One region of the Amphibacillus indicireducens genome, then DNA from elsewhere that is predicted to be linked to it. Evidence: predicted binding sites of a transcription regulator. Region 1 holds the regulator's gene; the other holds the start of a gene.

Evidence for each region. Region 1 encodes LexA, which represses DNA repair genes until DNA is damaged. Its sites were predicted from a motif close to CGAACATATGTTCG; they were not measured.
Region 2: a site for LexA is predicted at 5,953-5,966, ahead of recA (recombinase RecA). Genes of this name have one in related genera too.

Annotation. Positions count from the first base shown of each region.
Region 1 is NZ_BAABDL010000039.1:15,662-32,651, forward strand. It holds gene ABD814_RS03530 (DUF3784 domain-containing protein) at 1-493, shown strand, start outside; gene ABD814_RS03535 (hypothetical protein) at 576-875, shown strand; gene ABD814_RS03540 (APC family permease) at 1,111-2,460, shown strand; gene ABD814_RS03545 (protein adenylyltransferase SelO) at 2,483-3,949, shown strand; gene ABD814_RS03550 (squalene/phytoene synthase family protein) at 4,002-4,817, opposite strand; gene ABD814_RS03555 (SurA N-terminal domain-containing protein) at 4,995-5,720, shown strand; gene ABD814_RS03560 (methyl-accepting chemotaxis protein) at 5,773-7,470, opposite strand; gene ABD814_RS03565 (peptidylprolyl isomerase) at 7,697-8,392, opposite strand; gene ABD814_RS03570 (N-acetylmuramoyl-L-alanine amidase) at 8,528-9,325, shown strand; gene lexA (transcriptional repressor LexA) at 9,363-9,986, opposite strand; gene ABD814_RS03580 (DUF896 domain-containing protein) at 10,153-10,386, shown strand; gene tkt (transketolase) at 10,498-12,495, shown strand; gene sirA (sporulation inhibitor of replication protein SirA) at 12,753-13,160, shown strand; gene ABD814_RS03595 (YneF family protein) at 13,293-13,514, shown strand; gene tnpB (IS200/IS605 family element RNA-guided endonuclease TnpB) at 13,779-14,930, opposite strand; gene ABD814_RS03605 (ATP-binding protein) at 15,144-16,292, shown strand; gene acnA (aconitate hydratase AcnA) at 16,488-16,990, shown strand, end outside.
Region 2 is NZ_BAABDL010000017.1:9,024-26,013, forward strand. It holds gene ABD814_RS01665 (YlbF/YmcA family competence regulator) at 208-570, opposite strand; gene ABD814_RS01670 (dipeptidase) at 673-1,593, opposite strand; gene ABD814_RS01675 (stage V sporulation protein S) at 1,677-1,937, opposite strand; gene ABD814_RS01680 (TIGR00282 family metallophosphoesterase) at 2,080-2,877, opposite strand; gene rny (ribonuclease Y) at 3,029-4,600, opposite strand; gene recA (recombinase RecA) at 4,847-5,884, opposite strand; gene ABD814_RS01695 (competence/damage-inducible protein A) at 6,042-7,283, opposite strand; gene pgsA (CDP-diacylglycerol--glycerol-3-phosphate 3-phosphatidyltransferase) at 7,283-7,861, opposite strand; gene ABD814_RS01705 (helix-turn-helix domain-containing protein) at 7,944-8,816, opposite strand; gene yfmH (EF-P 5-aminopentanol modification-associated protein YfmH) at 9,015-10,298, opposite strand; gene yfmF (EF-P 5-aminopentanol modification-associated protein YfmF) at 10,291-11,577, opposite strand; gene ABD814_RS01720 (GntR family transcriptional regulator) at 11,771-12,490, opposite strand; gene ABD814_RS01725 (FtsK/SpoIIIE family DNA translocase) at 12,608-14,863, opposite strand; gene dapA (4-hydroxy-tetrahydrodipicolinate synthase) at 15,018-15,881, opposite strand; gene dapG (aspartate kinase) at 15,912-16,990, opposite strand, start outside.

The sequences.
Region 1 (16,990 bases):
TTTGGTTATTTCATCGATTTATTTGCTGCTAAAATCTCAGAAATTTGATCGCAACTTATTTGATGACGATGATAAATTCAAAAAAGGGGCATGGAAAAAGTTTATTATACCTGTTGTCGTTAGTGTAATTGTTCTTGCTGCGTTCAGTATTCCAATGATTTTTTCATCGAGATCAGTTTCGGTTACTGTTTTGCCAGAGGGGATAGAAATACACGGGAGCTATGGGGGTGTTTATCAATGGGATCAGATTGAGCAAGTTGAACTGATCAATGAACTCCCTTCGATTGACCGACGTACCAATGGATCAGCATTAGGTTCAAAATTAAAAGGTCATTTTAGAACGAGTGAATCTGATGATATTATGTTATTTGTGGATACAGATCATCCGCCTTATCTTTCGATGAAGACGACTAAAGGTATGGTAATTATTAATTTAGCAGATCCAGAAGCAACAACCAACTTGATCAAAGCAATCACAAATAATATCAATTAATATTTAAAACTTGATCTCGGTCAAGTTTTTTAATTGCCTAATCATCTAAACTATATTTAAATCAATGAAAGGGGCAATTATTATGACAGAAACGAGATTTGCAGAAATTATTAAAAAAGACTTTCCTTTATTAGCAACATACACACCTGTATTGGCGAGGGTTCATGGTGCAGGCCATCCTGAATTGGCTGAAGTTCGTGACCTATTTGCAGAAATGAACAAAAAGGTTGAGCAGGACGGTGTCGATCAAGTAGATTTAACGGAAGAGTTTAATAAGCTACGTGAAATTACCAGTGACTATCAAGTACCAAGTGATGGCTGTGAAACATATGAAGCAACTTATCAAATGTTAGCTAAAGCAGATCAAGCTTATCATGAATAAATAAAATTAAAGAATCGAAAAGAATGCATGTAAGCAATCATCTTTTCGGTTTTTTTATTTAATAGGTTTTGTAATTTAAGACAGTATTTAATTTATTTAACTTATTGATTTGAAAAAATTAAAGATTTGATAGCTTTCAAATTAGAGATTTAGTAAGATGGAAGGTGGACTTTTTTGACTTAATTGAACGAACAAATGAGCTGAGAGTTACTTTGGGATAAAAGAGGCAAAACAGATGACAGAAAATCAAACAAACATGAAAAAGAATTTAAAGACAATTGATTTAGTTTTATTAGGCTTAGGTGCCGTTGTTGGTACAGGAATTTTTGTAATCACAGGGACGGCAGCAAATCAATATGCTGGACCTGGACTAGTTTTTTCTTTTATGATTGCTGGGCTAGTGATCATATTGATCGGGCTATGTTATGCGGAGCTATCATCACGCTTGCCGTTAGCAGGTGGACCTTATGCTTATATGCTTGCTATAGCAGGAAAACGAGTTGCCTGGATCGCTGGTTGGTTTACGATTTGGGAATATCTCCTTGCATCAGCATCTGTTGCTTCAGGATGGTCAGGTTATCTGAATGGATTTTTAATCAGTTTAGGAATCCCATTACCGACGATGTTCCAAGCATCATATAACCGCGAAGCCGGAACCTATATTGATTTAATTGCGATCAGTATGACATTGCTGGTAACTTGGATTGTGAGTCAAGAAGCAAAAAAAGCATTACGATTGAACAATGCATTATTTTTTCTGAAATTTATTATTATCGCATTATTTATTTTAGTTGGGTTGTTTTACATTAATCCTGAAAACTGGACACCAATTATACCTTATGGACTTTCAGGGGTGACTACAGGAGCAACACTCGTCTTTTTTGCTTTTTTAGGGTTTGATTCAATTAGTATGTCAGCTGAGGAAGTGGAAAATCCTCAAAAAAGCTTACCACGAGGAATTTTAATCGCAATTGGAATCTCGACATTATTATATATTTTAGTTACGATCGTATTAACAGGTATCGTTCCTTACACTGATTTGGGTGTCAAAGATCCAGTAGCATTTGCGCTTCGCTATGTCGATCAAAATCTTATTGCAGCTGTTGTTTCAGTAGGGGCTATTTTAACGTTACTGACTGTATTGATTGCGATGTTATATGGATTAGCGAGACTTTTATATGCGATGAGTAAAGGAAAGCTATTACCAAACTACTTAAATCATTTAAACGAAAAAACTGGCACACCGCAACGAGCAACATGGGCTGCTGGACTAATCGCAGCATTATTTTCTGGTTTGATTCCATTACAATCACTCGCTGAACTCACAAATTTGGTTACACTTGTTGTGATGATGATGCTTGCTATCGGGTTAATTTTCTTAAGAAAACAAAGAGGGGAACCGGTTGCTGGTCAATTCAGAGTTCCATGGGTTCCGTTTATCCCAATTGTGACTGTGCTAATAACGGGTTATTTAATCTTACAATTAAGCACTTTAACTTGGATCTTATTCGGCATTTGCTTTTTGGCTGGAATCGTCATTTATTTTGCTTATACTAAAAATATAAAATCTGAACAAACTATGTAAAACGGGTTCGAAAGGAGTAATTATGACTCAGGAAAATACGATTGGTTGGAATTTTTCATCAAGCTATTTATCATTGCCAGATCATTTTTATGCTTATACGAATCCAACTCCTGTTCAAAATCCCGACTGGGTGATTATTAATGAGCAACTGGCAGAGGATTTGGATTTAGATGTTAAATTATTAACGAGTCGAGAGGGCTTGGCTACCTTGTCAGGCAATCGAATTCCAAAAGACTCAAAACCAATTGCTCAAGCTTATGCTGGCCATCAGTTTGGCTATTTTACAATGTTGGGAGATGGGCGTGCCATTTTACTCGGTGAACATCAACTGAAAAATGGTAAACAAGTTGATATTCAATTAAAAGGTGCTGGAAAAACACCCTATTCTCGCGGAGGAGATGGACGAGCGAGCTTAGGGCCGATGTTACGAGAGTTTTTGATCAGCGAGGCAATGCATGGTCTAGGAATTCCAACGACGAGAGCATTAGCCGTTGTGTTAACAGGTGAAGATGTCTATCGTGAGCAAGCTTTGCCAGGTGCGATTATAACTCGAGCCGCTTCCAGTCATCTAAGAGTTGGCACGTTCCAATATGCAAGGAAATATGGGACAGAAGCAAATTTAAAGCGATTAGCAGATTATGCAATCGCTCGACACTTCCCACAGCTTGAGGAGAAATCAAACTGTTATTTAGCCTTTTTAAAAGAAGTCGTTGAAAGACAAGCAAGCTTAATTGCTAAATGGGATTTAGTTGGCTTTGTTCATGGTGTAATGAACACTGACAATATGACGATCAGTGGTGAAACGATTGATTATGGTCCATGCGCGTTTATCGATCGATACGAGCCGGCAACTGTTTTCAGTTCAATTGATCAACATGGTCGATATGCTTTTAATCAGCAGAAGCCGGTTGCAGTTTGGAATTTGGCTCGACTTGCCGAAGCATTGCTACCAATTTTAGCTGATGAACCAAAAGATGCGATTCACGGTGCAGAGTCATTACTGAATTATTTTACAGAGGTATATGAAGAAGAGTGGTTGACAGGGATGAAAGCGAAATTAGGCTTCTTCGCTGAAACAGATATCCACCGCTCATTGATTGATCAACTACTTGTTTTAATGAAAAAGTTCCAAGCGGATTATACAGATACATTCCGCGCCTTAACGATCGGCGATTTTAGCAAACAAAACTGGTTTAAATCAGTTGAATTTCAAGCATGGCATAAGCGGTGGAAAGGGAAGCTAAATGATCAGTCTAATTCTGAAGAGGATATCATTGCATTAATGAAGCATTCGAATCCGGCTATCATACCAAGGAATTTTCAAGTAGAAGCAGTTCTTAAAAAAGCAGTTAATGATCGTGATTATCAACCGTTCAAACAATTTTATCAGGTACTGAAAGATCCATATGCATATTCAGAACAACAACTAAGTTATACAGCACTTCCACCTAATTCAGACCAACTATACCAAACCTTCTGTGGAACATAACTGAGTATTCACAGACAAACAGCTTACTCAAAAGAGTAAGCTGTTTGAACCCCTATTTTGTGATTTCTGTTACAACAGTATTCACTTCTTCACGAGTCATTTTTTCACGGCCCGCTTTCATAACAGCCAACGTTTTAACGGCAAGTTGATATGGAATTTGACAGAAGGTAACAATATTTTTAGTCTCAATTGATTGAATGTAGTTTTCTGCTAAATTGAGATTGTCATCGGCATACTTAAAGAGATCAGCTCGATCCCAATTCTCCGGCAAGAAATTAACCCCTCTAACATGATCTTCATCCTGGTTACGAAGGATGTTAACACATTGCAATCCACGACCAAAACCGATTGCTAGCTCATAATCCGTTTTTGTCCCATCATACCAATCCCAAATATCTGAAAGCATGACACCGACAAGACCAGCAACATAATATGTGTAGTCATCAAAGTCTTCTTTTGTTACAATAGCCCAATTTTTCTCAGCCCATTTTGCCATTCCACTTGCCATAATACTCGTTGATTTTTTTACCTTATCGAGTACACCAGTTGGACAGATATTCAACCAATCAGTTAGGCGAAGTGTCACTTCAGGAAGTTTTTCAGCATACGGTTGAATTAAATTTTGATAGGTTTCAGGATCAAATGATCCTGTTAACATTTCACTAATCCGTATAAGAAGTGATGACTTATCTTCTAACGGTAATTGTTCATGGTCTTCAATTTCATCAATTGCTCGCATACATAGGTATGCAGAAGCGACTGTTTTTCTTAATGTTGGTTTTAATAGTGTAATCGGAATATAAAATGTCCGACTCGTTTGTTTTAAGACACGCATTGCTTCTCGATATAACTTTTTTGAATCTTTAATCAAAAACTCTCCTCCCCGACGTTCAAAACATTTGTCTATAATCAATAGTCTATCAGTTAACCGACATTAATCGCAAGAAATAACCCAAATCGATGTTTATTTATTTTTAGTTATGACTGTTATCAAATCACTAGCTGTGTTAAACTATCAATCAGTGTTAATTGAAAGGGGTTTATTATGAACAGAAAATGGAAACTAGTCACACTGCTAATTTTAGCAATAATAACTTTAGCAGCATGTAACAACAATGATAAAACAGAGGAACAAGATAGTATCGATGAGATTCAACAAATCGAACCTGATTTATCAGGTATTCCAGATACGGTTGCTGAGGTAAATGGACAAGCTATTTCGAAAGAACGATTTGAGCTGACTTATTTAAGTCAATTTCAACAAGTGGCTCTAGAAGCTCAATTAACTGGTCAAGCCTTTGATCAGGAACAGTTTAAACAAGAATTAGCAGAAAGTATGATTGACTTGGAGCTATTAATTCAAGAAGCAGATCGACGTCAATTTGTAGCTACTGACGATGATATTGATCAAATGGTGACTACTTTAGTTGAAGAGAGTCACTTGGAATCTGATCAAGCTTTATATGAACTCTATGAAGGGCAGGGGATGTCAAGAGATCAATTAAGAGCTGAGTTAACACATCAAATAAAATTAGATCAATTGATCAATGATCAAGCAAAAAATTTACAAGTTACTGAAGAACAAATTGTTGAATTATATGAAGAGCTAATCATTGTTTATGAAGAAATGGAACAAGATGGTGAGCTTCCACCGATGGAAGAGATTCGGCCTGACTTGGAAAGCCAAATTCGCTTTCAGGAAGAAAACCTGTTAATTATTGAATTAATTGAACAACTTCGTGGAGATGCAGAAATTAAAAACAATCTGTAATTAAAAAAAGGATCCGACTACATGAGTCTGGATCTTTTTTAATGCACATTTATTATGATTCAAATCGATCAATACTTAATTGAAGTTTTTCAGCAATAGTCGCTAATTCTTTTGATGCAGCGTATATATCTTGCATCATCATTGTCTGCTCTTCACCAGTTTGGTTAATTTTTAATGTATTAGAAGCAGATTGTTGGGCAACCGTTGTAATTTCATTAACTTCAAGCACGAGTTCATTTACCTGATTGCTAATTAAATCAATTTCAGTCAATAGCTCAGTTAACTGTTTGGCAGTTTTTGATGTTGTCGTTGATATTTTATTAAATGAGTCATTTGTTTGATTGATTAGCTTATTTCCTTCAGTAACTGATCGTTGTCCTTGTTCGGTTTTATCAAGTGATGTTTGGGTTTCTTTTTGAATTTCTTTTACTAAATGTGCAACCTCGTCTGTTGCTTCACTTGTTTGCTCAGCTAGTTTCCTAACTTCATTTGCAACAACTGAAAAGCCTTTTCCATGTTCACCAGCACGAGCCGCTTCAATCGATGCATTTAATGCGAGTAAATTAGTTTGTTCTGAGATTCCAGTGATTAAATTGATAATATGATCAATTGCTTGTGATTGATTATTTAATCGTTTTGCGATTTGATTCATCTCGCCGGTGTTTTGATTAATTGCTTGCATCTGATTCATTGTCTGCTTCACAATTTCACGTCCAGAAAATGCAACATGATCAGCATCTTTTGATGCGACTGTTAAGTGATTAATTTCTTGAGAAATTTTCTCAATTGATTCAGCCATTAATGATAAGTTGTCATTAGCTGTTGCAGTTGACTGTGATTGTCTTTCTGAACCTGTTGCTAATTCATTGATTGCTGTATGAATCCGATCAGTTGAATCATTCGTAGCATCAGCACGAGCAAACAATTCTTCAGAAGTAGCTAAAATTAATTCAGAATTCTCCATCACTTCTCTAATGACTGTTTGTAAGGAATCAACCATTTCATTTACGTCATTCGCCAATTTGCCAAGCTCATCTTTTGTATCAACAGATAATGGTTCAATATTTAATTTACCTTGAGCAACCTGATTAACATGATGACTAATTGCTTGAATCGGTTTGACAGTACGACGAACAAATAAACTTGTAATGATTGCTGCGAGTATAGGAAGTAGTAATCCAATTAAGAGAGTTGGTTTAGCCATCTGCCATGTACGCTCACCAATGATTGATCCCTCGAAATCGATCGCATTAATCGCAATCACTTCATTTTGAGGATCATGATCACGAAAGATTGGTGCATAACCAGTAATTCGATCCATCCCACCAAAGTGATAGACATCAGTGTAATAAGAATGACCGGATATGACATGTTTAATAGCTTCATCGCTAATCATAAACTGGTCAGAAGCAGAAAAACCTTGTGCTTTTAAATGGCTGTCTGCTGCTAAAACGATACCGTCTAATGATAAAATATAATGTGTCTCAAAAATTTCCTTTTGAGTGACAGTCCACTCAATTTCAGTTTCAATTTGATTTAAGTAATCTTGGTTACCATTAGTCAATTCTAATAAAGCGTCAGGATCAATAATTCCAGTTGTAATGTTTGCACAACCTGTTAATTCAACTCCAGCAGATTGAAGGACTTCACGGTAGCTAGATCGATAGTTGATGAATGATAGTGCCCCTACACTCAAAAACACGATAATTGTTGCAATTATGGTGATTTTTTTTGTAACATTCATTTTCATAATTTTATTTACCCTCTCCAAAGTACGATATTTAGTCAACTAAATAATTATATCGATCGAACAAACAATCTGTCAAGCTAAGAGACTAGGGCTTAATACCTGATGAAAGTTATTTTTTAATAAAAAACAACCATCGATCAAGGAAGATCAATGATTGTTTTGAATCATAAGTATAGTTAGTAGGCCTATTCTGATTTGAACAATCGAATATAGAAGTGAGAGGGCGTTATTGCTTAACAGGTTCTGGATAGTCAGTTCCTTTTGTATCGACTGTTATTGATTTAATTTTAAAGTCTTCTAACGGTTTATCGTTTTCATCACGTTTAAGGTATGCAATGTGATCAACAACACTCATCCCTTCAAGAACCTTACCAAATGCTGCGTAATCCCCATCTAAATAGGGAGCTGCGTCTTGCATGATGAAAAACTGTGATCCAGCTGAATTTGGTGAAGCAGATCGAGCCATTGAAATGACTCCACGTTCATGTGCGAGTTCATTTTCAAAGCCGTTATTAGCAAATTCACCTGCGATAGAGTAGTCAGGACCACCTAAACCATTACCGTGTGGATCTCCACCTTGAATCATAAAATTAGGTATCACTCGGTGGAAGATTAGTCCATCATAAAATCCACTGTTAATTAAGGAAATAAAGTTAGCTACAGTATTTGGTGCAATTTCCGGATAGAGTTCAATTATCATTTCCTGATCATCTTCCATCGTGATTGTCACAATTGGATTTTCTTCAATTTCAGGATAGTCAATGACCTCTGTCGTTGCTTCATCTTCCTCTACGTTCGATGTTTGGTCAGGCTGACTTTGATCGTCTGTTTCATTGATGTCACTATCTCCGCATGCAAATAAAAACAAGAGCATACTCATTAATAGGAACAGTAATTTAGCTGACTTGTGCTGTAAAAACATAATGCATTTCCTCCAATATTTTAAAGATAGCGATATTATACACAACTTTTTAAATTTAGTCATATTTATGGTGAAGAAAGTCCAAGCTGAATTGTTTGATGACACATACAAATAAATATGAAGGGGGGTTATAAAATGGTGAAGGTGTTTATCGACCCAGGTCATGGTGGAAATGATCCAGGTGCGGTAGGTCATGGATTAGTTGAAAAAAACATCACACTGATAATTGCTCAACACTTAAGGGATCATTTAATTAAAAATTATCAAGATGTATCTGTAAGAATGTCGAGAAATAGTGATCAATCAGTGTCATTAGTTGAACGAACGAATAACGCAAATCAGTGGGGGGCTGATTTATACCTCTCAATTCACGTAAATGCAGGTGGTGGCCATGGTTTTGAAAGTTTTATATACAATGGGCAGTTTAAGAACAAATCAAAGACAGAACAAATTCGATCGAAAATTCATGATACAATCGTTTCTAATTTAAATTGGAGAGACCGGGGTAAGAAACAAGCTAATTTTCACGTTTTAAGAGAAACTCGTATGTCAGCAGTATTAACTGAAAGTGGATTTATTGATCATCGAGATGATGCAAACAACTTAAGAAATAGTGATTGGTTAAAAACAATTGCCAAAAATCACGCTGATGGTGTTGCACATGCGTTCAATTTAGAAAAAATAGTCCATCAAAAAATTGATGATCCTTTTTACCGTGTTGTATCTGGTTCATTCCTAGCAGAAAAAAATGCTAGACAAAAAGTTGAAACATTAAAACGACAAGGTTATGAAAGTTATATTCTACCTCATGCCCATCAAAATGAGCGATATTATCGTGTAATCGTCGGTGCATTTCGAAATAAATCGAATGCAGAAGCTAGAGTAAAAGCACTCGCTCAAGATGGATTTGAAAGCTTTATTATCGAAGTTTAAATGAAGAAAGAGGCTGATAATTCAGCCTCTTTTTTTTTTATATCATTTTTCTAAAGACACCAATTACTTTACCCAAAATTGAAATATTTTTATAAATCATTGGTTCCATTGTCGCATTTTCAGGTTGTAAACGAATATGATTATCTTCTTTAAAGAAACGCTTAACTGTTGCTTCATCATCTTCTGTCATTGCGACAACAATATCGCCATTATTTGCATTTTGCTGTTGCTTGACAATAACCATATCATCATTGAGGATACCAGCTTCAATCATACTGTCACCTTCAATAATGAGGGCGAAAAGATTCGCCTCCGCTTGTGAGATTGAAGATGGCAATGGAATAAACTCTTCAATATTTTCAACGGCTGTAATTGGCAAACCGGCAGTTACTTTTCCAATGACTGGTACAAATGTTGTTTTCTCTTTTGGAATGCCATTTAGATTATCATCTTTAATAATTTCAATTGCACGCGGCTTTGTCGGATCTCTCCTAATATATCCCTTTTTTTCAAGCCGTGCTAAATGACCATGGACAGTAGAACTTGATGCAAGCCCAACTGCTTCACCAATTTCACGAACCGATGGAGGATAGCCTTTTGAGTCAACATGTTCTTTAATATATTGCAAGATAGCTTCTTGACGTTTTGATAATGATTGCATAAATTTAACCTCCGTTCATTATTTTCTATTATTATAACATGTAAGAACGACTTAGGCAAACGTTAGTTCGCAAAGAAACAAGGTGCTAAAAAGCACTAGAAGTTGTACAATTATAGCTGTTTTGGTTAAAATAGAACATGGAATAAATTAAACAAAGGAGTCCGTTATGTTAACAAAAGATAAATTAGCTAGAATTAATCAACTTGCTAATAAAGCAAAAACATCTCGCTTAACAAAAGAAGAGCTAAAAGAGCAAAAGTTGTTAAGGGAGGAGTATTTAAAAACTTTACGTCAATCATTCAAAAACCAATTGAGTAGCGTTAAAATCATTGATCCTGAAGGAACCGACGTGACACCAGAGAAAGTAAAGCATTTAAGGACAGAAAATAAAGATAATTAGAAAAACACGTCATTATGACTTGTTTATTCTGCTAATTCATTATAGGATATAGATTGTATAGAAATGTACGTACATATCTATGTACATAAAATGAAAGGGGATTCTTTAAAAATGGTAAATCAAACGCAACAAACATCGATTAATACAATTCGTACGTTATCAATTGATGCTATTGAGAAAGCGAATTCAGGTCACCCAGGTCTACCAATGGGAGCTGCTCCTATGGCGTATACGCTTTGGACTGAATTTATGCATCAGAACCCTAAAAACTCAAGCTGGGTAAATCGTGATCGCTTTGTTCTTTCAGCAGGGCACGGTTCAATGCTACTGTACTCTTTGCTCCACTTGTCAGGATATGATGTGACAATTGATGACTTGAAAAATTTCCGTCAGCTAGGATCGAATACACCAGGTCACCCTGAAGTTACTGATACAGATGGTGTTGAAGCAACAACAGGCCCACTAGGACAAGGTATTGGTATGACTGTTGGTATGGCGATGGCAGAAGCTCACTTAGCGGCAAAGTATAACCGTGATGGTTTCAATGTTGTTGATCATTACAGTTATGCGCTTGTAAGTGATGGTGACTTGATGGAAGGTATTTCACATGAAGCCGCTTCATTAGCAGGACACTTAGGTTTAGGTAAATTAATTGCACTTTACGATTCAAATGACATTTCGCTAGATGGTGATTTAGACAAATCATTCTCTGAGCAAGTTCAAAAACGTTTCGAATCATATAACTGGCAAGTTCTTCGCGTTGAAGATGGTAATGATGTTGATGAAATTGCGAATGCAATTAAAGAAGCTAAAGCTAACACGGATCAACCAACATTAATCGAAGTAAAAACGGTGATTGGTTTTGGATCTCCTAACAAGGCTGGCTCAAGTACTTCTCATGGTTCACCATTAGGAGCAGATGAAGTTGTTTTAACAAAAGAAGCTTACAAGTGGGCTCATGAAGATTTCTTCGTACCAGAAGAAGTATACGCTGATTTTGAAGAGAAAATTATTAAAGATGGTCAAGAGCAAGAAGAAAAATGGAATCAATTATTTGCTGAATATAAAAAAGCTTATCCAGAACTTGCAGCTGAATTTGAAAAAGCTCAAAATGGGGAATTACCTGAAGATTGGGATCAAGGCCTTCCAGTATTTACACCAGGTGAGGATACATTAGCAACACGTGCTTCATCAGGTAAAGTATTGAATGCAATTGCTAAAAAGGTACCAAACTTATTTGGTGGAAGTGCTGACTTAGCAGGATCAAACAATACACGTATGGAAGACGATGAAGACTTTGATAAAACAAATTATGCAGGCCGTAATATTTGGTTTGGTGTCCGTGAATTTGCAATGGCAGCAGCGTTAAATGGTATGGCATTACACGGTGGTCTAAAAGTATATGGCGGAACATTCTTCGTCTTTAGTGACTACTTACGCCCAGCAGTTCGTTTGTCTGCTATTCAAAAATTACCGGTTACGTATGTTTTAACACATGACTCAATTGCAGTTGGAGAAGATGGACCAACTCATGAGCCAATCGAACAATTAGCTGCATTTAGAGCGATGCCTGGTCTGACTGTTTTCCGTCCAGCTGATGGTAATGAAGCACAAGCAGCATGGAGATTAGCGGTTGAATCAACAGATCGACCATCACTACTTGTCTTAACTCGTCAAGGCTTACCAACACTTGAAGGTTCAAACTATGACGGCGTTAAAAAAGGTGGCTATGTCATTAGCCCAGCTGAAAAAGACGAAGCAGATGGTATTTTAATCGCTGCTGGTTCAGAAGTACAACTTGCAGTAAAAGCCCAAGCAGAATTAAAAGCTCAAGGCCATGACGTGAGTGTTGTTAGCTTGCCTGCTTGGGATTTATTCGAAGCCCAAGATCAAGCATACAAAGATTCTGTTTTACCAAAAAATATTAAGAATCGCGTTGCAATTGAAATGGGTGCATCACTTGGTTGGGATCGCTATGCAGGAGATAAAGGTGAAATCATTGCGATCGACCGCTTCGGAGCATCAGGTGAAGGTAACCAAGTTATGGCTAAATTCGGCTTCACAGTTGAAAATGTCGTAGCAACATACCTTTCAGTAGCAAAAAAATAAGACTTTAATTAGATAAACAAAAAGAGACTCATTCATTAATAGATGGGTCTCTTTTTTTGGTAGATAAAAAAGTATAACAACTTTCTTACTACATAAGTGCAACTAAAACATTCGCCTATAGCTGGTGAATGCCAAGTTTTCTAATGCTGTAAAAGAAGGAATTCATCATAACATGACAAAAATAGAAAAAATTTATGGCAGACTATGACAAGATCTGATTTAATGTTAAGATATAATAGAGCAAAGGAGGTTGTCTAATGATTCGCTACCATATATTTTTAGTCGAAGATGATGTTTATTTCGATTTTTTTTATAAAACAGATCTACTTAATTATTTTTTTACAAACTATATGGAAAAACCAAGTCGAGAAGATCTAAAAAAACAATTCAATTATATTACCTGTCCAATCCCTCATGAGGAGTTTGACCAAACCAAGCAAAATGTTTATTTGAGTGAACGGATTATCACTGTTTTTTCAAATCAACCATTAATAATGGACAACCATTTCTTAACTCAACTAGAGAAGCTAGATCGGCACTGTTTTATTGTTGATCATTCAAATAATAAATATGGTTGGCTGACACCGAAAAAGAATCAACTTAACTGGTCAAATACGGCTAAACATTTTGCAATCAACCAATTGTATAATCAGTCAATCAATTAAAGATTATTTAATTCTATAGTTGTTTCCTTTTTAAGTGAAGTAAAATTTATCTCAATATCGCAGCTTTTGTTGTAAATTAGAGCGATGTTTTATATACTAGGAAAGAGATAAGTTGAAGGAGGCAAAAGATTTATGGGTACAGGTTGGGTTATACTAATTGCCGTTATTGCATTATTAGCTGGTGCGGCACTTGGTTTCTTTATCGCTAGAAAATATATGATGTCTTATTTAGAAAAGAACCCCCCAATTAATGAGCAAATGCTACGTACATTAATGATGCAAATGGGGCAAAAACCAAGTCAAAAGAAAATCAATCAAATGATGCGTGCAATGAGTAATCAAAATAAAAAATAACATTGTATGAATTAAAGCCCTTCTACCAGTAGGTATGAGGGCTTTAATTGATTATACAGTTAATTAATTTGGAATTATCTTGTTTTAAACGTATTTTATGACTATAATAAACATGTAACAGTAGTTTTAAGTAGATCGGCTAGTTTTTTAACAAAACAGGTCTAAATTGATCGTGAAACTCTTGAACTACCCCCACTTATCATCCTTACGGGATGATTGAAGTGGGAGATTCCTAAGAACATCAACCTAATGGCTGATTATTGATTAGGCGATCCCTGTTGCACCAACAGTTAGAAGTCTAATGGATTCGATTTCAATATTTTTACTTGCGTTAAGATCACGATCATGTTTTGTGTGGCATGATGGACACTGCCAGTTGCGTAAGTCGAGGTTCTTAACGGCTTTATGTTGATAGTTGCAGTTCGAACACAGTTGACTGGAAGGAAAGTTTTTCGCGATGGCTACGACTTGCTTGCCATACCATTTTGTTTTGTATTCAAGCATCCTATGGAATTCTGACCAGCTGACGTCACTAATCGCTTTTGATAGGTGTTTATTTTTAAGCATATTAGATACTTGTAAGTCCTCAATACCAATGATGTCGTGGTTTTTGACAATCTCGGTACTGATTTTGTGCAAGTAATCTGTTCTGACGTTTTTGATCTTTTCGTGAATACGAGCGACTTTAATCCGTTGTTTTTGATAGTTTTTTGCTTCATGAAGGGGTTTCTTATCTTGCTTTGCTTGTTGATAGCGTCTGGAGAGTTTACGCTGTTCTTTTGCTAATTTATTTTCTAGTGTACGTAAAAATCTAGGGTTTTCATACGTTGTCGCATCTGAAAGCGTGGCGAACGTATTGATCCCGACATCAATACCTGTCGTTTGCTTTGTTTTAGGAAGTGAATGTACTTCCGTCTCAGCAAGGATAGAAATGAAATATTTACCGCTTGGATTGCGCCGAATCGTGGCATTTATTATGCGCCCATCGACTTCACGACTTTTAGCGAACTTAACAAGCCCTAACTTTGGTAGTTTAATTTTACTGCCAAAAAGAGCGATATTTCCGTTTGTATGTTTCGTTGTATATGACTGAGTTGGGTTCCTTTTTGATTTAAATCGTGGTGTGCTTGTTTGTTTCTTGAAGAAGCGTGTGAAAGAATCAGACAGGTTTTTGACACTTGATTGAACGGCAATGCTATCGACTTCTTTTAACCAAGCATATTCTTGTTTCAAGGTTGGTAACTGTTTTGAGCAGAGATTGTAAGTTAATCCTTTCCCTGTTTCTTTGTAAGTGTGATTCCATTTTTCCAAAAAGTGATTAAAAACAAACCGTGAACAACCAAATGTTTTATTAATCAGCGTTTGTTGCGTCTGATTAGGATAGAGACGGAATTTATAGGCTTTATTGACTAGCATGAACACACCTCCCTTCGCGCGAATGTATGTTCTAATTGTATCATAAGAAATATGTTTTGGCTAGCGCCAACCGACAGTCATCTCCCACTTACTCACTAAGCTAAGCCCTTCTCGTTCCTTGAAGTGGGAGTCTTCTGTCGGAGTGCTGATAAAATGGTTGTATATATGATATTATTGTTAAACGATGGTAGATTATCTACGATTGAGAGGAGAATGACTGTGTATTCTCAGCGAAAAATTGAATATTATCACGTGAAACAAGATCAGATACGTTTGACGATAGATAGACAACTACCGAGTTATCGTCTCGCCAATTTACCTGAACCAATTATAAATTGGATTGAACATCATGGTTTTGATTTTTTTGGTGTTGTTAGTTCAAAAGGTGAGATTGAATACGTTTCATCTTCAATTGAAAAGGTATTAGGTTATCTTCCCAATCAAATCATTGGTGATTCATTTTTAAACTACATTCCTAGACATTTACATAAAAATTTCATTGACACATTTCAATTAGATATTTATTTTCGACAACGTTTTACTATTCAATTAAAAAGTATTCGTGAAAAACATGTGTGGGTTGATTTGATCATCAAACCGATTTACGTAGAAGACACGAATACTGTCATGTATCTCTTTTTAGTTGACAATATGACGGACAAAAAGGAAGCAGAAGAAATATTAATTCGGTCAGAAAAGATGTCTGTTGCTGGTCAATTAGCTGCAGGCGTTGTTCATGAAATCCGAAATCCACTCACATCATTAAAAGGTTTTATTGACCTATTACAAGCAGGACTCGATCGAAAAGAAGAGTATTTTAATATCATGATAGAGGAAATAGACAAGATAGAGAAAGTATCAACTGAATTACTCTATATATCTAGACCTTTAACACATGACCATGTCTATCAATGGTTAATGAAAATGATAGAAGACGTGATCGTTTTATTAAATACTCAAGCGGTTAAAAAAAATATTAAGTTAGTCCTAGATTGTCCTGAAGATGTGGTTGTCTATGCTGATCGTTCGCAAATGAAACAAGTGTTTATTAACTTAATAAAAAATGCGATTGAAGCAATGACAGAATCAGGAGAGATTTTAATAAAAGTTGAGAAACAAGGAGACTTTTGTTTAATATCAGTGATCGATGAAGGACCTGGTATACCGATAAACTTGATCCATCAAGTTAAGGAACCTTTTTTTACAACGAAAAAAGAAGGAACTGGTTTAGGATTAATGATCACGACTCGAATTATTGAAAATCATAATGGACTATTTAAAATCAAGCCAAATAATGATAAAGGCACAACGTTTGAAATCAAACTTCCGCATTATGACCCAGCAAAGTTAACTCAAGAATAGTGAATTCAAAAAGACAGGGAGCTGTCTTTTTTTGTTGAGTAACAATGAAAAAATAGTGGTTCTTTACTACGCTAAAGCGATATATTTTACATATTCGTCATTTTACTTTAGAATAGTAAAGTATATCGGTACGTCGAGCCATTATTTTTCTAAATATTCTGAACGTACTATGACTTACTTAAGGGGGTATGAAGTATGACATTGAATACGAAACGATCATTTGAAGTCAATGGTCAGAAGTATAATTACTACCAATTAAAAGCTTTAGAAGAAGCCGGAAAAGGAAAAATCGACCGTCTCCCTTTTTCAATTCGAGTTTTGCTAGAATCATTGATTAGGCAACATGACGGTCGTGTCATTACAGATGAACACATTGATGGGTTAGCAAACTGGGGTAAAACTGAAAAAACGAACGTTCCATTTAGACCATCACGAGTCATCTTACAGGACTTTACAGGTGTTCCGGCAGTCGTCGATTTAGCTTCACTTCGAAAAGCGATGGTTGATTTAGGTGGGGAAGCTGATCAAATTAATCCTGAAGTACCTGTTGATTTAGTGATTGATCACTCAGTACAGGTTGATGAATTTGGTACTCCGACAGCTCTACAGGCAAACATGGAATTAGAATTTGAACGAAATAAAGAACGCTATGAGTTCTTACATTGGGCACAAAAAGCATTTGATAACTACCGCGTTGT
Region 2 (16,990 bases), on a different contig from region 1:
ACACGCACCACCTAATCCATCCTATGCACTAGCCTAAGATGTGCTACTGAAAAGAGGTTAACAAATTAAATAACCAGGATTAATCATACATCAGGATAGTCACCTGAAAAGACTTGTTGCTGAAAGCGTCGACCTATAGTCGAGATCACGTGAGTTCCTCCATTGCTATTGTTCGTATTTTATCCTTATTTAAGTCATTGTTTGTATTCATTCGATTGAATTAAATTTTTCGTTCACTTTGTCATTAATGTTTGCTGTAATCCTTTGTAATAAATCATTGACAACAACTTGAGCAGACTTAAATTCGTCAACAATCGGGAGTGCATCAATTTCCGCTTGGATTGCATCAATTTGATCATCAATTTGCTTAACAGCATTGACTTTTCCATAAGCCTGTAAGTTAACCGCTTGTTTTTGAAGCTTTTTAATCTGTTCAATTAAATCTTTCACTTTTTGATTATCATTCAGACGGGCTTCCAACGCTTTAAAACGCTCAACTTCTTCTAATTCGTCTAACCGTGTTGTGATTTCTTCTACTTTATTTAAAACTTCCTCTTTTGAATAAGCCATGATTGATTACACCCCTACAATCTATGTAATGTGAATACTGTTTAAATGTTTCTTGATCCTGTTTAACATGATAACAAGCATTTTTGTTTAAAAAATATGAGTTTAATTGATTCTTGGAAATTTTCTTATGAAATTCTCACTAGAGATTTTATTGACAATCCTTCTACTATAATGGTCAAACAACTCTTTTTTAAAGCGATGATAGCCAGTGACATTTTCTAATCCAGAAATCGTATTTGTAATTCCATCAAAATCAGAGCCAAAGCAGAGCTGATCTTCTGCCCCTAGTTCAATAAAATGATCAATGTGCTCGAATAAATCATCAATCGAAACGAAATCTGAACTTTTTGTGAATTCAGGAACAAAAGTGACACCGATCAAACCATCACGCTTAATAATCGCTTTAATTTGCTGATCAGTTAAATTACGTCGGTGCTGGCAAATACGATACGCATTGCTGTGTGAAGCAATCACATGATCAGCTTGATCAATCACATCATCAAAACCTCGGACGGATAAGTGGGAGACATCTGTCCAAATCTGTTCCGCATTTAATAACTGAATAACCTCTTCGCCAAATCGTGAAACACCTTTTCCTTCAATACTCATCACGCTATCACTGACAGCATTATTATTATTCCACGTCAAACCAACAATACGAACACCCTCATCAATTAAGCGAACCAAGTTATTTAAATCTGTTCCAATTGGATGACAGCCTTCTAATGTTAGAATTGCTCCTAATTGATGAGGTTGTAAGTTTTCTAGCTCCAGCTTTGATTGAATCTGAATGATATCCGGATTAGGCAAAACAATTTTTTCATAAAAAAGATCAATCATTTTTAGTGCAACATCGAATTGTTGATTTAATGGGGTCGTATCGGGGACAAAAATCGCAAAGGCTTGCACTTTTATTGGGCTTGCACGCCATTTTTCCAAATCAAACTGTAGTGCATCACTTTGATTCACATTATAGTCATGCCGCCACAATTGATAAAGCAAGTCACAGTGGGCATCGATCACAGCGTTTCCCTCCATTTTGCTTGACTTTTCGATCATTAACGTAAATCAGTGTGGGGAAATTTCCACCACACTGACAAATGTTTTCATCTCGGTTCAACAATCAGTTTAATTGCTGTTCGTTCTTCGTTATCAATCTTAATATCTGTAAAAGCAGGAATACAAACTAAATCGACACCACTTGGCGCTACAAATCCTCGGGCAATCGCAACAGCTTTGACTGACTGATTCAACGCACCTGCTCCAATCGCTTGTATTTCTGCTTTCCCTCGTTCTCGTAATACATTTGCTAAAGCACCTGCTACTGAATTCGGGTTTGATTTTGATGATACTTTTAATATATCCACCTTTGCTACCTCCCCTAAGTTTCTTAAGTTCCTACCACTTTTACTATATTCTTATGATTTTTTGATATGCTAACTACAATTCATTTCATCATAAAAAATCATGATCAGGGAGGCTTGCAAAGAAATCTTTCACGAAAAAGTCTTATTCAAAAAATGGTTGGTCATCGGTAATTAAAATGCGTTCAATTTTTGTTGCTTGTCCAGATCTCTGATCAATGTCAATCACAACACCACTCAACTGCGCTTTACCTTTTTTAGTTGCTTCAAAGCGAACAGGTAATTGTGTTAAAAAGCGTTTAATCACGGCATCTCTTTCCGTTCCAATAATCCCATCATACGGTCCTGTCATACCAACATCGGTAATATAGGCGGTTCCATTATCGAGAATTCGATTATCTGCTGTTTGCACGTGTGTATGTGTTCCAACAAGCGCACTGATTTTTCCGTCTAAATACCAAGCAAGTGCTAGTTTTTCACTCGTTGCTTCTGCATGAAAATCGATGAAAATGATTGGGGTGCGTTTACGTACTTCAGCAATTAATTGATCAGCGTAACGAAATGGGTCATCAATTGCCGGTAAAAACGTTCGGCCTTGTAAGTTGATAATTGCAACTTCAGTGCCATTAACATTAACAAATCCGTAACCTTTACCTGGTGTACCTTCAGGGTAATTGGCAGGTCGAATCATTTTGTCAGCATCATCAATAAAATCGAAAATTTCTTTTTTATCAAAAGTATGGTTACCCATTGTTAAAAAATCTGCTCCGTAACTTAAAAGTTGTTTATAAATTTTCTCGGTAATTCCTTTCCCTGCAGCGGCATTTTCACCGTTGACAATCGTTAGCTGAGGCTGATACTTTTGTTTTAATTTTGGTAAGTATGTTTCGATCTGCTCTCTGCCTAAAGAACCGACCACATCACCAATAAATAAAATACGCATAATTTTACTCCTTCAATTGGTTAATTTAATATGTATAGCTATCCGATAAGTTTAACTAAGATTAAGTTTTGCATATCGAATCAAACTTGTCAAAAGTAAACAGGGTGCCGTTAACATGCAACGGACACCCTGTTTTCATTTGAAGTTTTAGTTATTTTGCATACTCTACTGCGCGAGTCTCTCGAATAACAGTTACTTTAATATGACCAGGGAAATTTAATTCATCTTCTATTCGTTTACGAATCTCTCGTGAAATACGAACAGCTTCTAAATCATCAATCTCATCTGGTTTAACCATGATTCGGACTTCACGACCAGCTTGAATCGCAAATGATTTTTCTACACCGTCATAGGATTCAGAAATTTCTTCTAACTTTTCAAGTCGTTTAATGTAATTCTCTAACGTTTCACTTCTTGCACCTGGTCTTGCAGCGGATAAAGCATCAGCAGCAGCCACTAGTACAGCAATAATAGAAGTTGGTTCCTCATCACCGTGGTGTGAGGCGATTGCGTTAATGACAACATCTTTCTCTTTGTATTTAATCGCAAGCTCTTTACCAATTTCAACGTGACTTCCTTCGACTTCATGATCGATTGCTTTACCGATGTCATGAAGCAGTCCGGCGCGTTTTGCTAATGTCACATCTTCTCCTAATTCTGCAGCTAATATGCCCGACAAATGAGCCACTTCAATTGAGTGATTCAATACGTTTTGGCCATAGCTTGTACGATATTTCAGACGACCTAATATCTTAATTAGATCAGGATGTAAGCCGTGTACACCTACTTCAAAGGTTGTTTCTTCTCCGACTTCTCGAATAAAGTCATCAACCTCACGTCTTGATTTTTCAACCATTTCTTCAATTCGTGCTGGGTGAATTCGACCATCTTGAACTAATTTTTCTAAAGCGATTCTTGCAATTTCGCGTCTGACAGGGTCAAAACCTGATAATATAACAGCTTCAGGTGTATCATCAATAATTAAATCTATTCCTGTTAATGTTTCTAAAGTACGAATATTTCGGCCTTCTCGACCAATAATTCGACCTTTCATTTCATCATTAGGTAGATTAACAACAGATACAGTCGTTTCAGCAACATGATCTGCTGCACAACGTTGCATTGCATATGATAGAATATCCTTTGCTCTCTTATCAGCTTCTTCTTTCGTGCGATTCTCGGCCTCTTTAATAATTAGTGCTGATTCATGATTCACTTCTTTTTGAACACGTTCTAGAATGATTTGCTTTGCTTGATCCGATGTATAACCAGAAATGCGCTCCAGTTCAGCTTGTTGTTCAACCAACAAAGCTTCTACTTTGCCTTCCATTTCTTCAATTTGTTGTTGTTTTTCTGCTATAGCTAGTTCCTTCTTTTCTTGCATTCGCTCACGTTTGTCCAACGTTTCGTCTTTTCGATCAAGGTTTTCTTCTTTCTGCAGAAGTCTATTTTCTTGTTTCTGTTGCTCTGCACGACGTTCACGGAGTTCTTCTTCAGCTTGTTGACGAAGTTTATGATTTTCATCTTTCGCTTCTAATAAAGCTTCTTTCTTTGCTACTTCAGCATTTCGATGCCCCTCTTGAACAATCTGTTTTGCTAACTCTTCTGCGCTAGAAATCTTTTTCTCTGCAATTGATTTACGAATCAGATAGCCAACAACAATACCGACGATAAGGATAGCTAAACTGGAGATGATGATAATGATTAAATCCACATAATCCATGGTTTCACCTCCTCTTGCTATTCATTTTTTAACTTTTTAAGTCGGCATGTACTTTGTATTACTTATTTGAAATGCGTCATTAAGTTTTTAGTATAATTAAAAAATTATACAATGTTAATTTTACTGGTGCAATTAGGCAATGTCAAGAAAACAAAAGAAAGTAATTTATTTCGACAAAATTCGCGTAATGAAAATAAAAAAAACGGTCAAAATTATCTAGATAACTTTGACCAATTTATTAGCAACTTATTCTTCTGGAACTAATTCATCCATTACTTTTGGTTCTTCACTATTTTCACCATCTAAGTTATAGTGTGCTCGAACAGCATGATTAATTTCTTCAATCATTTCAGGATGCTCTCGTAAAAATTCTTTCGAGTTTTCACGGCCTTGGCCAAGACGTTCTTCTTTATATGAATACCATGCACCACTTTTTTGAACAATATCTAAGTCAGAAGCAATATCTAGTAACTCACCTTCTTGTGAAATTCCTTCACCGTACATAATATCAACTTCAGCTTGCTTAAATGGCGGAGCGACCTTATTTTTAACAACCTTAATTCGCGTTCGGTTCCCGACCATTTCATTCCCCTGCTTAATCGTTTCTGCACGGCGCACTTCTAAACGAACAGAAGCATAAAATTTCAATGCACGTCCACCTGGTGTTGTTTCAGGGTTACCAAACATGACCCCAATTTTTTCACGAACTTGATTAATAAAAATGGCAGTTGTTTTTGATTTATTAATCGCACCTGAAAGCTTTCGTAGCGCTTGAGACATCAGTCTTGCTTGGAGTCCCATATGAGAGTCGCCCATTTCTCCTTCAATCTCTGCTTTTGGTACTAACGCTGCAACAGAGTCAACAACAACAATGTCAACCGCACCACTTCGGACTAATGCTTCAGCAATTTCTAACGCCTGTTCACCAGTATCCGGCTGAGATAATAATAGTTCGTCTGTATTCACGCCTAAATTTTTAGCGTAAATTGGATCTAAAGCATGCTCAGCATCAATAAAGGCCGCTGTACCCCCTGTTTTTTGAACTTCCGCAATTGCATGTAAAGAAACGGTTGTTTTACCTGATGATTCAGGTCCGTAAATTTCAATCACACGGCCTCTTGGATAACCCCCAATTCCTAATGCAATATCGAGTGCTAATGACCCACTGGATACAGTAGCTAGCTTCTGCTCAGCCCGATCACCAAGCTTCATAATTGAACCCTTTCCGAACTGTCTTTCTATTGATTTCAAAGCCTGATCAAGGGCTTGTTTACGCTCACTCATCCGAATTCCTCCTCAAATTTAAACTACTCTTATCATAACCTCTTTTGTAAAAATACACAAGCAAAAAGCGAATAAACGTTCTTATTTTTTCAACTAAAAACAGCTGTGTTTTTGATGAAAATGATAGATATTTTACAAAACAGTCGTAATAATAAGCTTATTTTAAATATTTATAAATCATTTCTAGTCCTTTTTTTACAGAAAGTGCACGAATGCTATTTCTCGGTTTAGAAAAATGAAACTTTTCGATCAGATAATCTTTGTCTGAGTGATACAAACAAACAAAAACGGTTCCAACAGGTTGTCCTTCTAACGGATCAGGACCAGCTACCCCAGTAAAGCTAATCCCATAGGTCGAATTAAAAACCCCTTGAGCGCGTTTAGCCATCTCGTATGCCGTTTGTTTGCTAACCATACCATATTGGTCGATTGTCGATCGATTAACGCCTAAAGCGCTTATCTTCGCATCCTCTGTGTAACTAATCAAACTGCCATTAAAAATACGACTAGATCCTGGAATCGACACAATCTGATCAGCGAATTTACCACCTGTTAAACTTTCAGCGCCTGCGATCGTTTGATTTTTCTCTTTCAATCGATCAATGACAACTTCAGTTAACGTCTGTTCATCTGAGCCATAGATATAAGAACCGATCAGTGCGTGTAATTCTTTTTCTTTTGCTTCAATTAATCGGTTTGCTTCAGCTTTTGAATTCGCCAGTGCTGTAAGTCGTAAGGCGACTTCGCCATCAGCAGCTAATGGAGCGATCGTTGGATTGCTTTGTTGCTCAATTAAATTTTTCACCTTTGTTTCGAGTTGCGCTTCTCCAATGCCAATACAGCGAAGCATTTTTGAGACAATCACTTCTTTGAGTTGATAGTTTTTCTCTAAAAAAGGAAGTACGGATTCAGTCATCATATACTTCATCTCACTAGGCACACCAGGCATTAAAATAAGTAATGATGATTGATATTCTACCATCATACCAGGCGCTGTCCCGATTGGATTCGGGATGATCTTGGCACCAGCAATCACTTGTGCTTGTTTATAATTATTTTTAGACATGACTCGATTTGATTGCTTAAAATATTGTTTTAATTGAGTTAGCATCTCATCATTTTCGATCAGTTCCCGTTCGACGAGTTCTGCAACGATCTCGCGGGTAAGATCATCATCAGTCGGTCCAAGACCACCTGTAATAAAAATTAAGTCTGAGCGATCAAGCGCTTGAGATAAAGTTGATTTTATTCTCGCTTTATTGTCACCAACAACTTGGTGAAAATAAACGCCAATCCCCTTAGTCGCAAGTTTTTCTGAAATCCATTGGCCATTCGTATTTGTAATTTGTCCAAGTAACAACTCAGTACCAACTGCAATAATTTCAGCTTTAATTGCCATTAATTAGACTCCTTCATAACATGCCAGTTTTTAATAAAATAGTCGACACCAGAAATAACCGTTAAAATAAGTGCGATGTACAACGTGATCAGCCCAATTGGCCAGCCCAAATATGAGAAAGGGAAATTATGCAATAAGATAAAACTGATTGATAACAGTTGAAAGGTTGTTTTCCATTTTCCCATTGAGCTTGCCGCTAATACGATACCTTCTCCAGCTGCAACTAATCGAAGCCCAGTAACTGCAAATTCTCGAGATAAAATAACGATCACTAACCATGCTGGGGCTAATCCTAATTCAATTAATAAAACATAAGCTGCCGTAACTAATAGTTTATCAGCCATTGGGTCTAAAAATTTGCCGAGGTTCGTGATTAAATTATGCTTACGGGCATAATAGCCATCTAGCCAATCCGTTCCTGAAGCAATGATAAAAATTAAAGCAGCCACAAAATGAACAATTGGTAGTGTCGTTGTGCCAATTGACCAACTTCCCCAATCAAGTGGGAGTGATAATAATAAAATAAAGATTGGAATTAATAAAATCCGTGATAAAGTGATTCGATTTGGAATGTTCATTGTAAAAAGCGTCCTTTCGTTAATTAACAAAATAATGATTAAACCCCACCCATCACAAGATGAGCGGGGTCATTGTAACAACTTATTCAAGCTCTTCGTTAATATATAACCATAAAACTTGTACCGCAGTGGGTGATATTTCTGTCGATAACTCGACTTCTTTATCATTAATTGTAATCGTAATATCACCGGGATTACCAAACCTCAAATAAACAAAATCTTCATCGCTCACATCGAATGAAACAGGTGAGCCACTTGACTGTAATGTCTCATAATATAAACGATTTCCCTGGTCATCTTCAATTTCCAACCAATTACTACCAGATGACTCGATCACTAGCTCAATCGATTCATCAGTTGTACTGAATTGATAATAGGAAACTGCATTTTCGTATGAAACAAGTGACAGCTCCGGCTCTTCGGTAACATCTTCCTCAGTCTCATCTGGTTCATCAGCCTCATCTTGACCTGGATCATCTTGATCAATATCATTTGATGGGATTGAAACTTCGTCTCCAATTGATTGGTCAGTTTGAACTTCATCGCCGACATCCGGCGATGGACCGTCTGGATTCTGTAATGTTCGCCAAATAAAGAAGACAACACCAAATAGTAAAATAAAGACGATAATGGTTGGGAGTACTCTTGTAAATGGTGATGATTTTGATGATGTTGATTTTCTTCTAGAGCGTGATAGCTGTGTATAATCAACATCTTCGTCAACAGTTGGTATTTCATGGTGATGTTCATCTAAAAGCGCTTTAAAATCTAATCCAACTACATTTGCATATTCTTTAATAAACACCCGTGCATAAAAATTCCCTGGAATCATCGAAAAATTGTTGTCTTCGATTGCATTCAAGTGCCTGATTTGGATTTTCGTCAGTCTGGATACTTCTTCTATGCTATATCCTTTTTCCAGGCGAGCATCTTTTAATTTTTCACCAATTTGCATCTATAACACCATCCGTTTAACTTAATTACTTTTGACCTGCACGTTAACTACACTATTTCTATAATAAATGATTTTCGCAATTTATAAAAGAGTTAATCTCAATTTTAGCGAATTATTATTACTTTTACTTAAAATTACCTTCACTCAACATTAAATAAGACGGATTCAAACAATAAAAAGTTACAAAGTGTCTAGATATTATGATTTTGGTTTTACTTGAAAGACAGCGACATTATCAGCTTTGATCCATTGATTTAAAAATTGATTAACCTCTTCTAGCGTAAGTGCTTCTAATGTTGGGATTAACTCATAAAAATCAAAATCAAGCATTTGATAATGCGTCACTTGACTCGCAATATCCGAGACTCTGTTCATACTTCTCAATAATTGACCAATTGTTTTTCTTTTCATTCGTTCAAAATCGGCTTCTGCCAATTGATAATCTTTAAATGTCGCAAGTTGCTCCTTGATTTTTTCCGCTAGTTGATCAGGTTGACGTGTATTACCACCAATAATTGAGTAGCAAAATTCTTTTTGTCGTTCAGTTTCGAAACCTAAACCACCATCAATCAAATCAAGATCATAAAGTTCTTGGTAATACGTTCCCGATCTCGAGTAAAAATAATCTAACAACATGTCGGCGATCAATTCATCTTTAATAAATTGTAATCGATCCGTTGCGGGTTGTTCTTTGATCCCAACCATACACTTTGGAACAGCAACCGGCATCTCAATCGCATCATAGTCTTTGTATACTTGCTCAGGCTCTGTCGGGAAGTGACGCTCGATTGTTGACTGTTGGTCAAAGTTTTTCTCTGCTTGATTTGCTTCAATCATGGCAAACATTTCATTTGGATCAAAATTCCCCACAAGTGTTAACACCATATTTGATGGGTGATAAAACGTATGATAACACGTATATAAATCTTCTTTTGTAATCTGCTGGATTGACTCAACTGTTCCTGCGATGTCAATTCGAACAGGATGATGCTCATACATCGCAGCAAGAACCCCAAAAAAAGCACGCCAATCTGGTTGATCATCATACATTTGAATTTCTTGAGCGATGATTCCTTTTTCCTTTTCAACCGTTTGATCTGAGAAGTATGGTTCCTGAACAAAATCTAATAATATTTTTGTATTATCAATAATATCAGTAGTTGACGAGAATAAATAAGCCGTTTTTGTAAATGATGTATATGCATTTGATGATGCACCGTTTTTGGTGAAATACTGAAAAACATCATAGTCTTCTTTTTCAAATAGTTTATGCTCAAGGAAATGGGCGATTCCATCAGGAACTGTGATCGACTCTGTATTATTAATCGGTACAAACGACTGATCAATCGAACCGTATTGTGTCGTAAAAATTCCATACGTTTGAGCCATTTCTACTTTAGGAATCAGAATGACCTGTAATCCATTAGGCAAAACTTCTCGGTATACCGTTTCGTTTAATTGACTATATTCCGTTTTATTCATTACTTTGACCTCCAGTTGCAGTTAAGAAGTAAATCGTATCGAGTTCTAATTTATTAGCAACTTGAACAATTGATTCTTTAGTTACTTGGTCAATTGCCTCAATGAACTCCGCGACAGATCGGTTTGATTGACCGACTCTTTGATTGTAAATCACTTCGATCATCCCAAATGGATCATCGAGGGTCTCTTTATATTGGTTGATAATCTGCCGTTTTGCTTCATCAATCTGTTCATCTGAAAAATCCCCCACCTGCATTGCTTTCACTTGATCAAGAATGATTGTTTTTGCTTTTTCAAAGTCTGCTGGCGCAATTCCACTATAAATAAATAGCAGTCCTTTATGACTCTCAAATTGTGATGAAGCATAATAAGCTAAACTGTTTTTTTCACGGACATTAACAAAGAGTTTGGAGCTTGGGAAACCACCAAATATTCCATTAAAAACTTGAAGTGCGGGGTAATCTGGGTCTTGATAACGGATATGCGTCCGGTAGCCTAGATGTAGTTTTCCTTGTTGGATCGACTGTTCTTCAATGATTTGTTTAGCTTCCTGTACATCGCGATCTTCAGTAATGATCTGTTCTTTTTGATGATTATTTTCTTGACGATCAAACAAATTACCAACTAACTGCTCAACATCAACTGATTCAAAATCACCCATCACATAAAGATCAAGCGTGTCATCTGACAGTATTTCTTGATAATATTTCGCTAAGTTCTCTGCTGTAATTGACTCAATATCTTCTGGATAACCATGAATATGAATTTGATACGGCTCGTCTTTACACATTTCATCGACTAAGCGAATATTAGCGTAGTGAAGTTTATCATCTGCAATTGATGCAATTTTTTGTTTTAAGGTCTGCTTCTCTTTCGTAACAATCTTAGGATCAAACTGATTATCCACTTGTTTCGGTTTAAATAATGTATCACTAAAGAAACTGAGACCACGCTTTAAGATGTTCTCATCTGTTGATAAATACGTTTGATTAGCGAGGGTCATCCGCGCTGTTAAAATGTGTTGCTCACCTTTTTTTGTACCATCGATTGAAAAGGTTGCCCCATACAAGTTGTCTAAAGCGCGACGAAATTCATTTGCTGTTGGATACTGTGCTGTTCCTTGTTGCAAGACAAACGGTAATAGTGCGCGTTTAGTGATTGTATCGCGTGACAATACCGACCTAAATTTCGCAGTAAAGTGAATCGTTTTAAATTTTTTATGATCAACTATATGTAACGTATAGCCTTGTTTTTCAACTGTTCTAACGTTTAAATCCATCTAATAAAACCTCCTAATAAAGTATCGAGAATCAAATTTTGAATGATACGAATTATCCTTTATTGTATCCAGAATCTATCCCTTCATTATAGTTTACCTCATTATCAGCAAGGTAACAATTACCACAATTCATTTCAATCAAATATAATCTTTTCAAAGTAAAAAACCGCCTGTTTAGGCGGTTTTTAAGAGTTTACATTCTTTTTCTAACGACGTGAAATTGAAATGCATCACTTCTGAAATAATTCTCAGAATATAAAATTGGCTCATCATCTTTTGTATAATGCATTTGTCTAAGCAATAATAACGATTGATCAGGGCCACAATTTAAAATAGCTGATATTGTATCATGATAACCAATCGGCTCAACATAAGCATGCGCATATTCAATCGTTTTACCTGTATAAGAATGAATTAAATTAAAGATAGAGTCCTGTTGATGAATATGACCAATTGGAACAATTTCATTATCAACTTTATCAATACAATAAACAACCGGTTCTCCGTCAGCTGTTCTAACTCGCTCAACACGAGCAATTAATCTTAGATCTGCATAGTTAAAATTGTTAAAATCACTTTTTGTCGGCTCAACAATCTCCGCTGCAACAAATTGTGTACCAGGAACTTTACCAGCTTTTTTAATCATTTCTGAAACACTACCCAATTCTTCAATACCAGAAGAATAGATTGGCTTTGGATTAACAAATACGCCAACACCTAATCGTCTTGTCACAAGACGTTCTTCAACAAGCTGATCGACAATTGATCGCATCATTTCTTGTGAAACCTGATATATCTTAGCAAATTCATAAAGAGGCTGTATTTTTTCATTCGCTAAATAGACACCACGTTCGATGTCATGTCGAACTTGATTCAAAGCTTCCTTAAATTCACTATTATCATCTATCCCCATTGACAATCCCCCAGTAAGTATTCGTAAATCTGATTACTAAACAATATAACATTTAATCATTAATAAATAAACAACATTTACGACAAAGTTCTGATTCCTTCGATAAATTATCCAAATCTATTGTTCTGGATACTCTGTAATAAGTACTTTTCTCGGTTTAGAGCCTTCATAAGGGCCTACAATGCCACGGTCTTCCATCATGTCAATTAATCTTGCTGCTCGTGTATAACCAATTCGAAAACGACGTTGAAGCATTGATACACTCGCTCGTTGCATTTCAATAATCATTTCTACCGCTTCATCAAATAACTCATCATCAGGCTCTTCTTGTGTTTCAGGAATCTCATCAGGGATCATTTCCTCTTGATACTTTGCTTTTTGCTGGGTAATACAATGGTCAACAATTTTTTCAACCTCATGATCTGATAAAAATGCCCCCTGAATTCGAACAGGTTTTGACAAGCCGACAGGTAAAAACAACATATCTCCTCGTCCTAAAAGCTTGTCGGCCCCTCCCATATCAAGGATTGTGCGCGAATCGGTCTGTGAAGAGACACTAAATGCGATTCGTGAAGGAATATTCGCTTTAATCACACCAGTAATGACATCAACAGATGGTCGCTGTGTAGCAATGATTAAATGAATCCCAGCTGCACGTGCCATTTGGGCTAATCTCGTAATCGAATCTTCAACTTCTTTTGATGCAACCATCATTAAATCTGCTAATTCATCAATTAAAACAACAATATAAGGTAACAACGGTTGTTGATCCTCTGTAGTTGCTGTCTCATTGTACTCCTTGACAAAATTATTATAGCCCTCAATATTTCGATTACCTGTATCTGAAAATAAATCATAACGGCGTTCCATTTCAGCAACAACCTTTTGTAATGCTTGGGCTGCTTTTTTAGGATCTGTAACAACTGGTGCTAATAAATGGGGAATTCCATTATAAATATTGAGTTCAACTTTTTTGGGATCAATCATCATCATTTTTACTTCATGTGGTTTAGCACGCATTAAAATACTTGTAATAATCCCATTAATACAGACACTTTTTCCACTCCCTGTCGCACCTGCGATCAGCAAATGGGGCATTTTATTTAATTCAGCAATAATTGCATCTCCTGAAATATCACGACCTAAAACAAATGATAATTTAGAACCATCTTGATCCTTCAATGTTTCAAAAACTTCATACATTGTGACCATTGATATCTCTTGGTTCGGAACTTCAATCCCTACAGCAGATTTTCCAGGGATCGGTGCTTCAATCCGAATATCCTTGGCAGCTAAAGCTAAAGCAATATCATCATGCAAACTGACAATTTTGCTCACCTTCACCCCTGCCGCAGGATAAACTTCATACTTGGTCACTGCAGGACCAATGTGCACTTTAGCGACTTTTGCTTTGACACCAAAGCTCTCAAAGGTTGATTCAAGCTTACGCACTGTTTGTTGAATCCCTTTACGATCTTGTTGATGCTTCTTATTTTTCGGTTGATCCAACAATTGAATCGCAGGCAGTTCATAAGACTGATTTTCCAGTTCTGTCATCGCTGTTACTTCCAACGTTTCCATTTCTGGTTCTATCTCTTGATTGCTCGCTTCTGGTTGACTTGGTTCGATCTCATTATCTGCTTGCTCAGAATAGGCAACTTCAGTGAATGCGGCAATAACTGGCCCCTCTTCCTCTTCAGCTTCTTGGCTCTGATCCTGAATGGCTAATGTCGGTTTAATTTTAGCTTGCTCTTTCTTTGGTTCTTTCTTGCGTTTTTTACGCGATTTATGCCATGTTTTGAACTGTTTTATTCGTTTGCTAAAAATTTTATCAAGTGATAAATCGAGTAGAAATACTGTTCCATTTAGCAACATAAATACCGCTAAGAAGATTGCACCTGTTGTTGAGAATAAGACATATGTAAAGGCATAGAGCAATGCACCAATCATTCCACCACCTAGTAAGCTCGCTGATGAAGTACCTTTAATAAAATCGAGATAGTTTCTCCAAGTTGTTCGGATAATTGAGCTACCTTCAACCGATAAGTAATGATTGTATTGATCAATGTGGCTAATCAATAAAATTCCAATAAAAACAATGAATAAACCGAGTGTCCTGCGGGTAACGATTTTTGGCATTTTTCGTTTAATCATTAGATAGATTCCTATGACTAGTAGGGCAAGTGAAGCACCCATATACCAAAAACCAAATAAAAACCGTAAGCTATTTTCCAACCATGATGTAATCAGACCATCACTAATTGAACCTGCACCACTGCCGAATATAGCGATCAGGACAAATAAAATTCCATATAATTCGTATTTAAATGATTGACTCAGTTTTAATTTTTTCTTCTTTCTTTTCCTTGCCATATAAAATCTCCTTACCTGTCCCAAATAATGATCTAATTATAACATACAATAACTGTGTGTATGTGATTAAATAGCGTTTCGATATTTGTTAGTAAAGCGAAAAAGTACAATACCAAGTTGATATTGTACTTTCTTCAATTTCCTATTATGTGGCTTATTTGAGTAAGTCCCTGATCAATTGTTCTTCTACCTCATTGACATTGACAAGGGGTAACCGCACACTTCCGACATCCATACCTTTCATCCGTAGTGCTGCTTTTACTGGTGCTGGCGATGGTGCCATAAATAAGCCTCGCATGATTGGTAATAATTTGCGATGAATAACTGCTGCACCTTTTACATCACCAAGCTCAAATTTCGCAAGCATTTCTTTCAGTTCATTGCCCACAATATGTGAAGAAACAGAAACAACTCCTGTTCCACCAATCGCTTTAATTGGTAATGTTAGACTATCATCCCCACTATAAACAGAAAAGTGATCAGCTGTTTCCTCAATAATTTTCGATAATGCATCTAGATTTCCACTCGAATCTTTTAGTGAAACAATATTGTCAATTTTTGATAAAGAAATAATCGTATCAACTTGTAAATCAACCATCGTTCGACCGGGAATATTGTATAACATAATCGGTAAATTTGTTGCTTCAGCGATTGCAGCGTAATGTTGATAGAGCCCATCTTGATTCGGTTTGTTGTAATAAGGCGACACAAGTAATAACCCATCAACCCCGATCGCTTCTGCTTCTTTTGATAATTGAATGGATTCTGCCGTATTATTAGATCCTGTTCCAGCAATAACCGGATATTTTCCACCAGCAACTTTCACCGCGTATTTAAATAAATCAATTTTTTCTTGATAAGTTAATGTAGGTGATTCACCAGTTGTTCCAGCAACGATAATCGCATCTGAGCCATTGCTGATTAAATCATTCATTAACTCCGTTACCATCGGATAATTAATTTGATTATTCTCATCAAAGGGCGTTACCATTGCTGTTATAATTTGACCAAAATTCATCTACATTGCCCTCCTTTAGTTATTCATATATTATTCATTGAGGTCAAAAGCTTGATGAAGGACATTTATTGCTGTAACAAGGTCTGTTTCATTAATTAGTACCCAGATAGTTGTATGACTATCTGCAGATTGTAAAATTTCAATACCTGCACTAACTAAGCTTTGAACCATTTTTGCCGTAACTCCTGGTACACCAGTCATTCCAGCACCAACAATCGAGACTTTTGCACAATTATGAATTAACGTTGGCTGATACCCCAACTCAAGTAGTAATTGTTCTGCTTTTTCACTTAACAATTCAGGTACAGTGTACATCACACCAGAAGGAAAAATATTAATAAAATCAACCGAAATACTGGCTGCTGCCATTGCCTCAAAAATTTGTGCATGAAGCAAGCCCGACGGCTCATCAGCAACGATTTTTATTTGAGTAATATTAGCCATATGTGCGATCCCTGTAATTAAACGATCAGGAATTTCAATTCCTTTTTCATCATCTAATGGACCCGTAACAATTGTACCAATTTGATTTGATTTATTCGATCGAACTCGAATCGGAACTTTCGCTTGCATGGCAATTTCAACTGCTCGTGGGTGAACAACTTTAGCACCTTGATAAGCTAAATTACAAATATCAGTATAGCTAGCCACCTCAAGTGTCCGAGCATCTTTAACCATTCTAGGGTCAGCAGTCATAATTCCATTCACATCGGTAAAAATATCAATGAACTTTGCATTAAGTGCAACTCCCAAAGCGGCTGCTGATGTGTCACTACCACCACGCCCCAATGTTGTTGTTTCCTGATTAAGCGTTTGTCCTTGAAAACCTGCTACAACGACGACATCATTAACAAGTAACTCAGCCTTTAATCGGTCTGTTTCCATCGATTTGATCTTCGCCGATGTAAAATCTTCTGTTGTCACAAATCCAGCTTGGGCGCCTGTTAAAGCCGTTGCAGTAACAGCATGTTGTTTAAGCTCATTAGATAAAACGATCGCTGAAATAATTTCTCCACATGACATGAGTAAATCCTGTTCACGCTTTGATTGTTTACCATTTGGATAATTAATCAGCGCTAAAAGAGCGTCCGTTGCATATGGATCTGGTG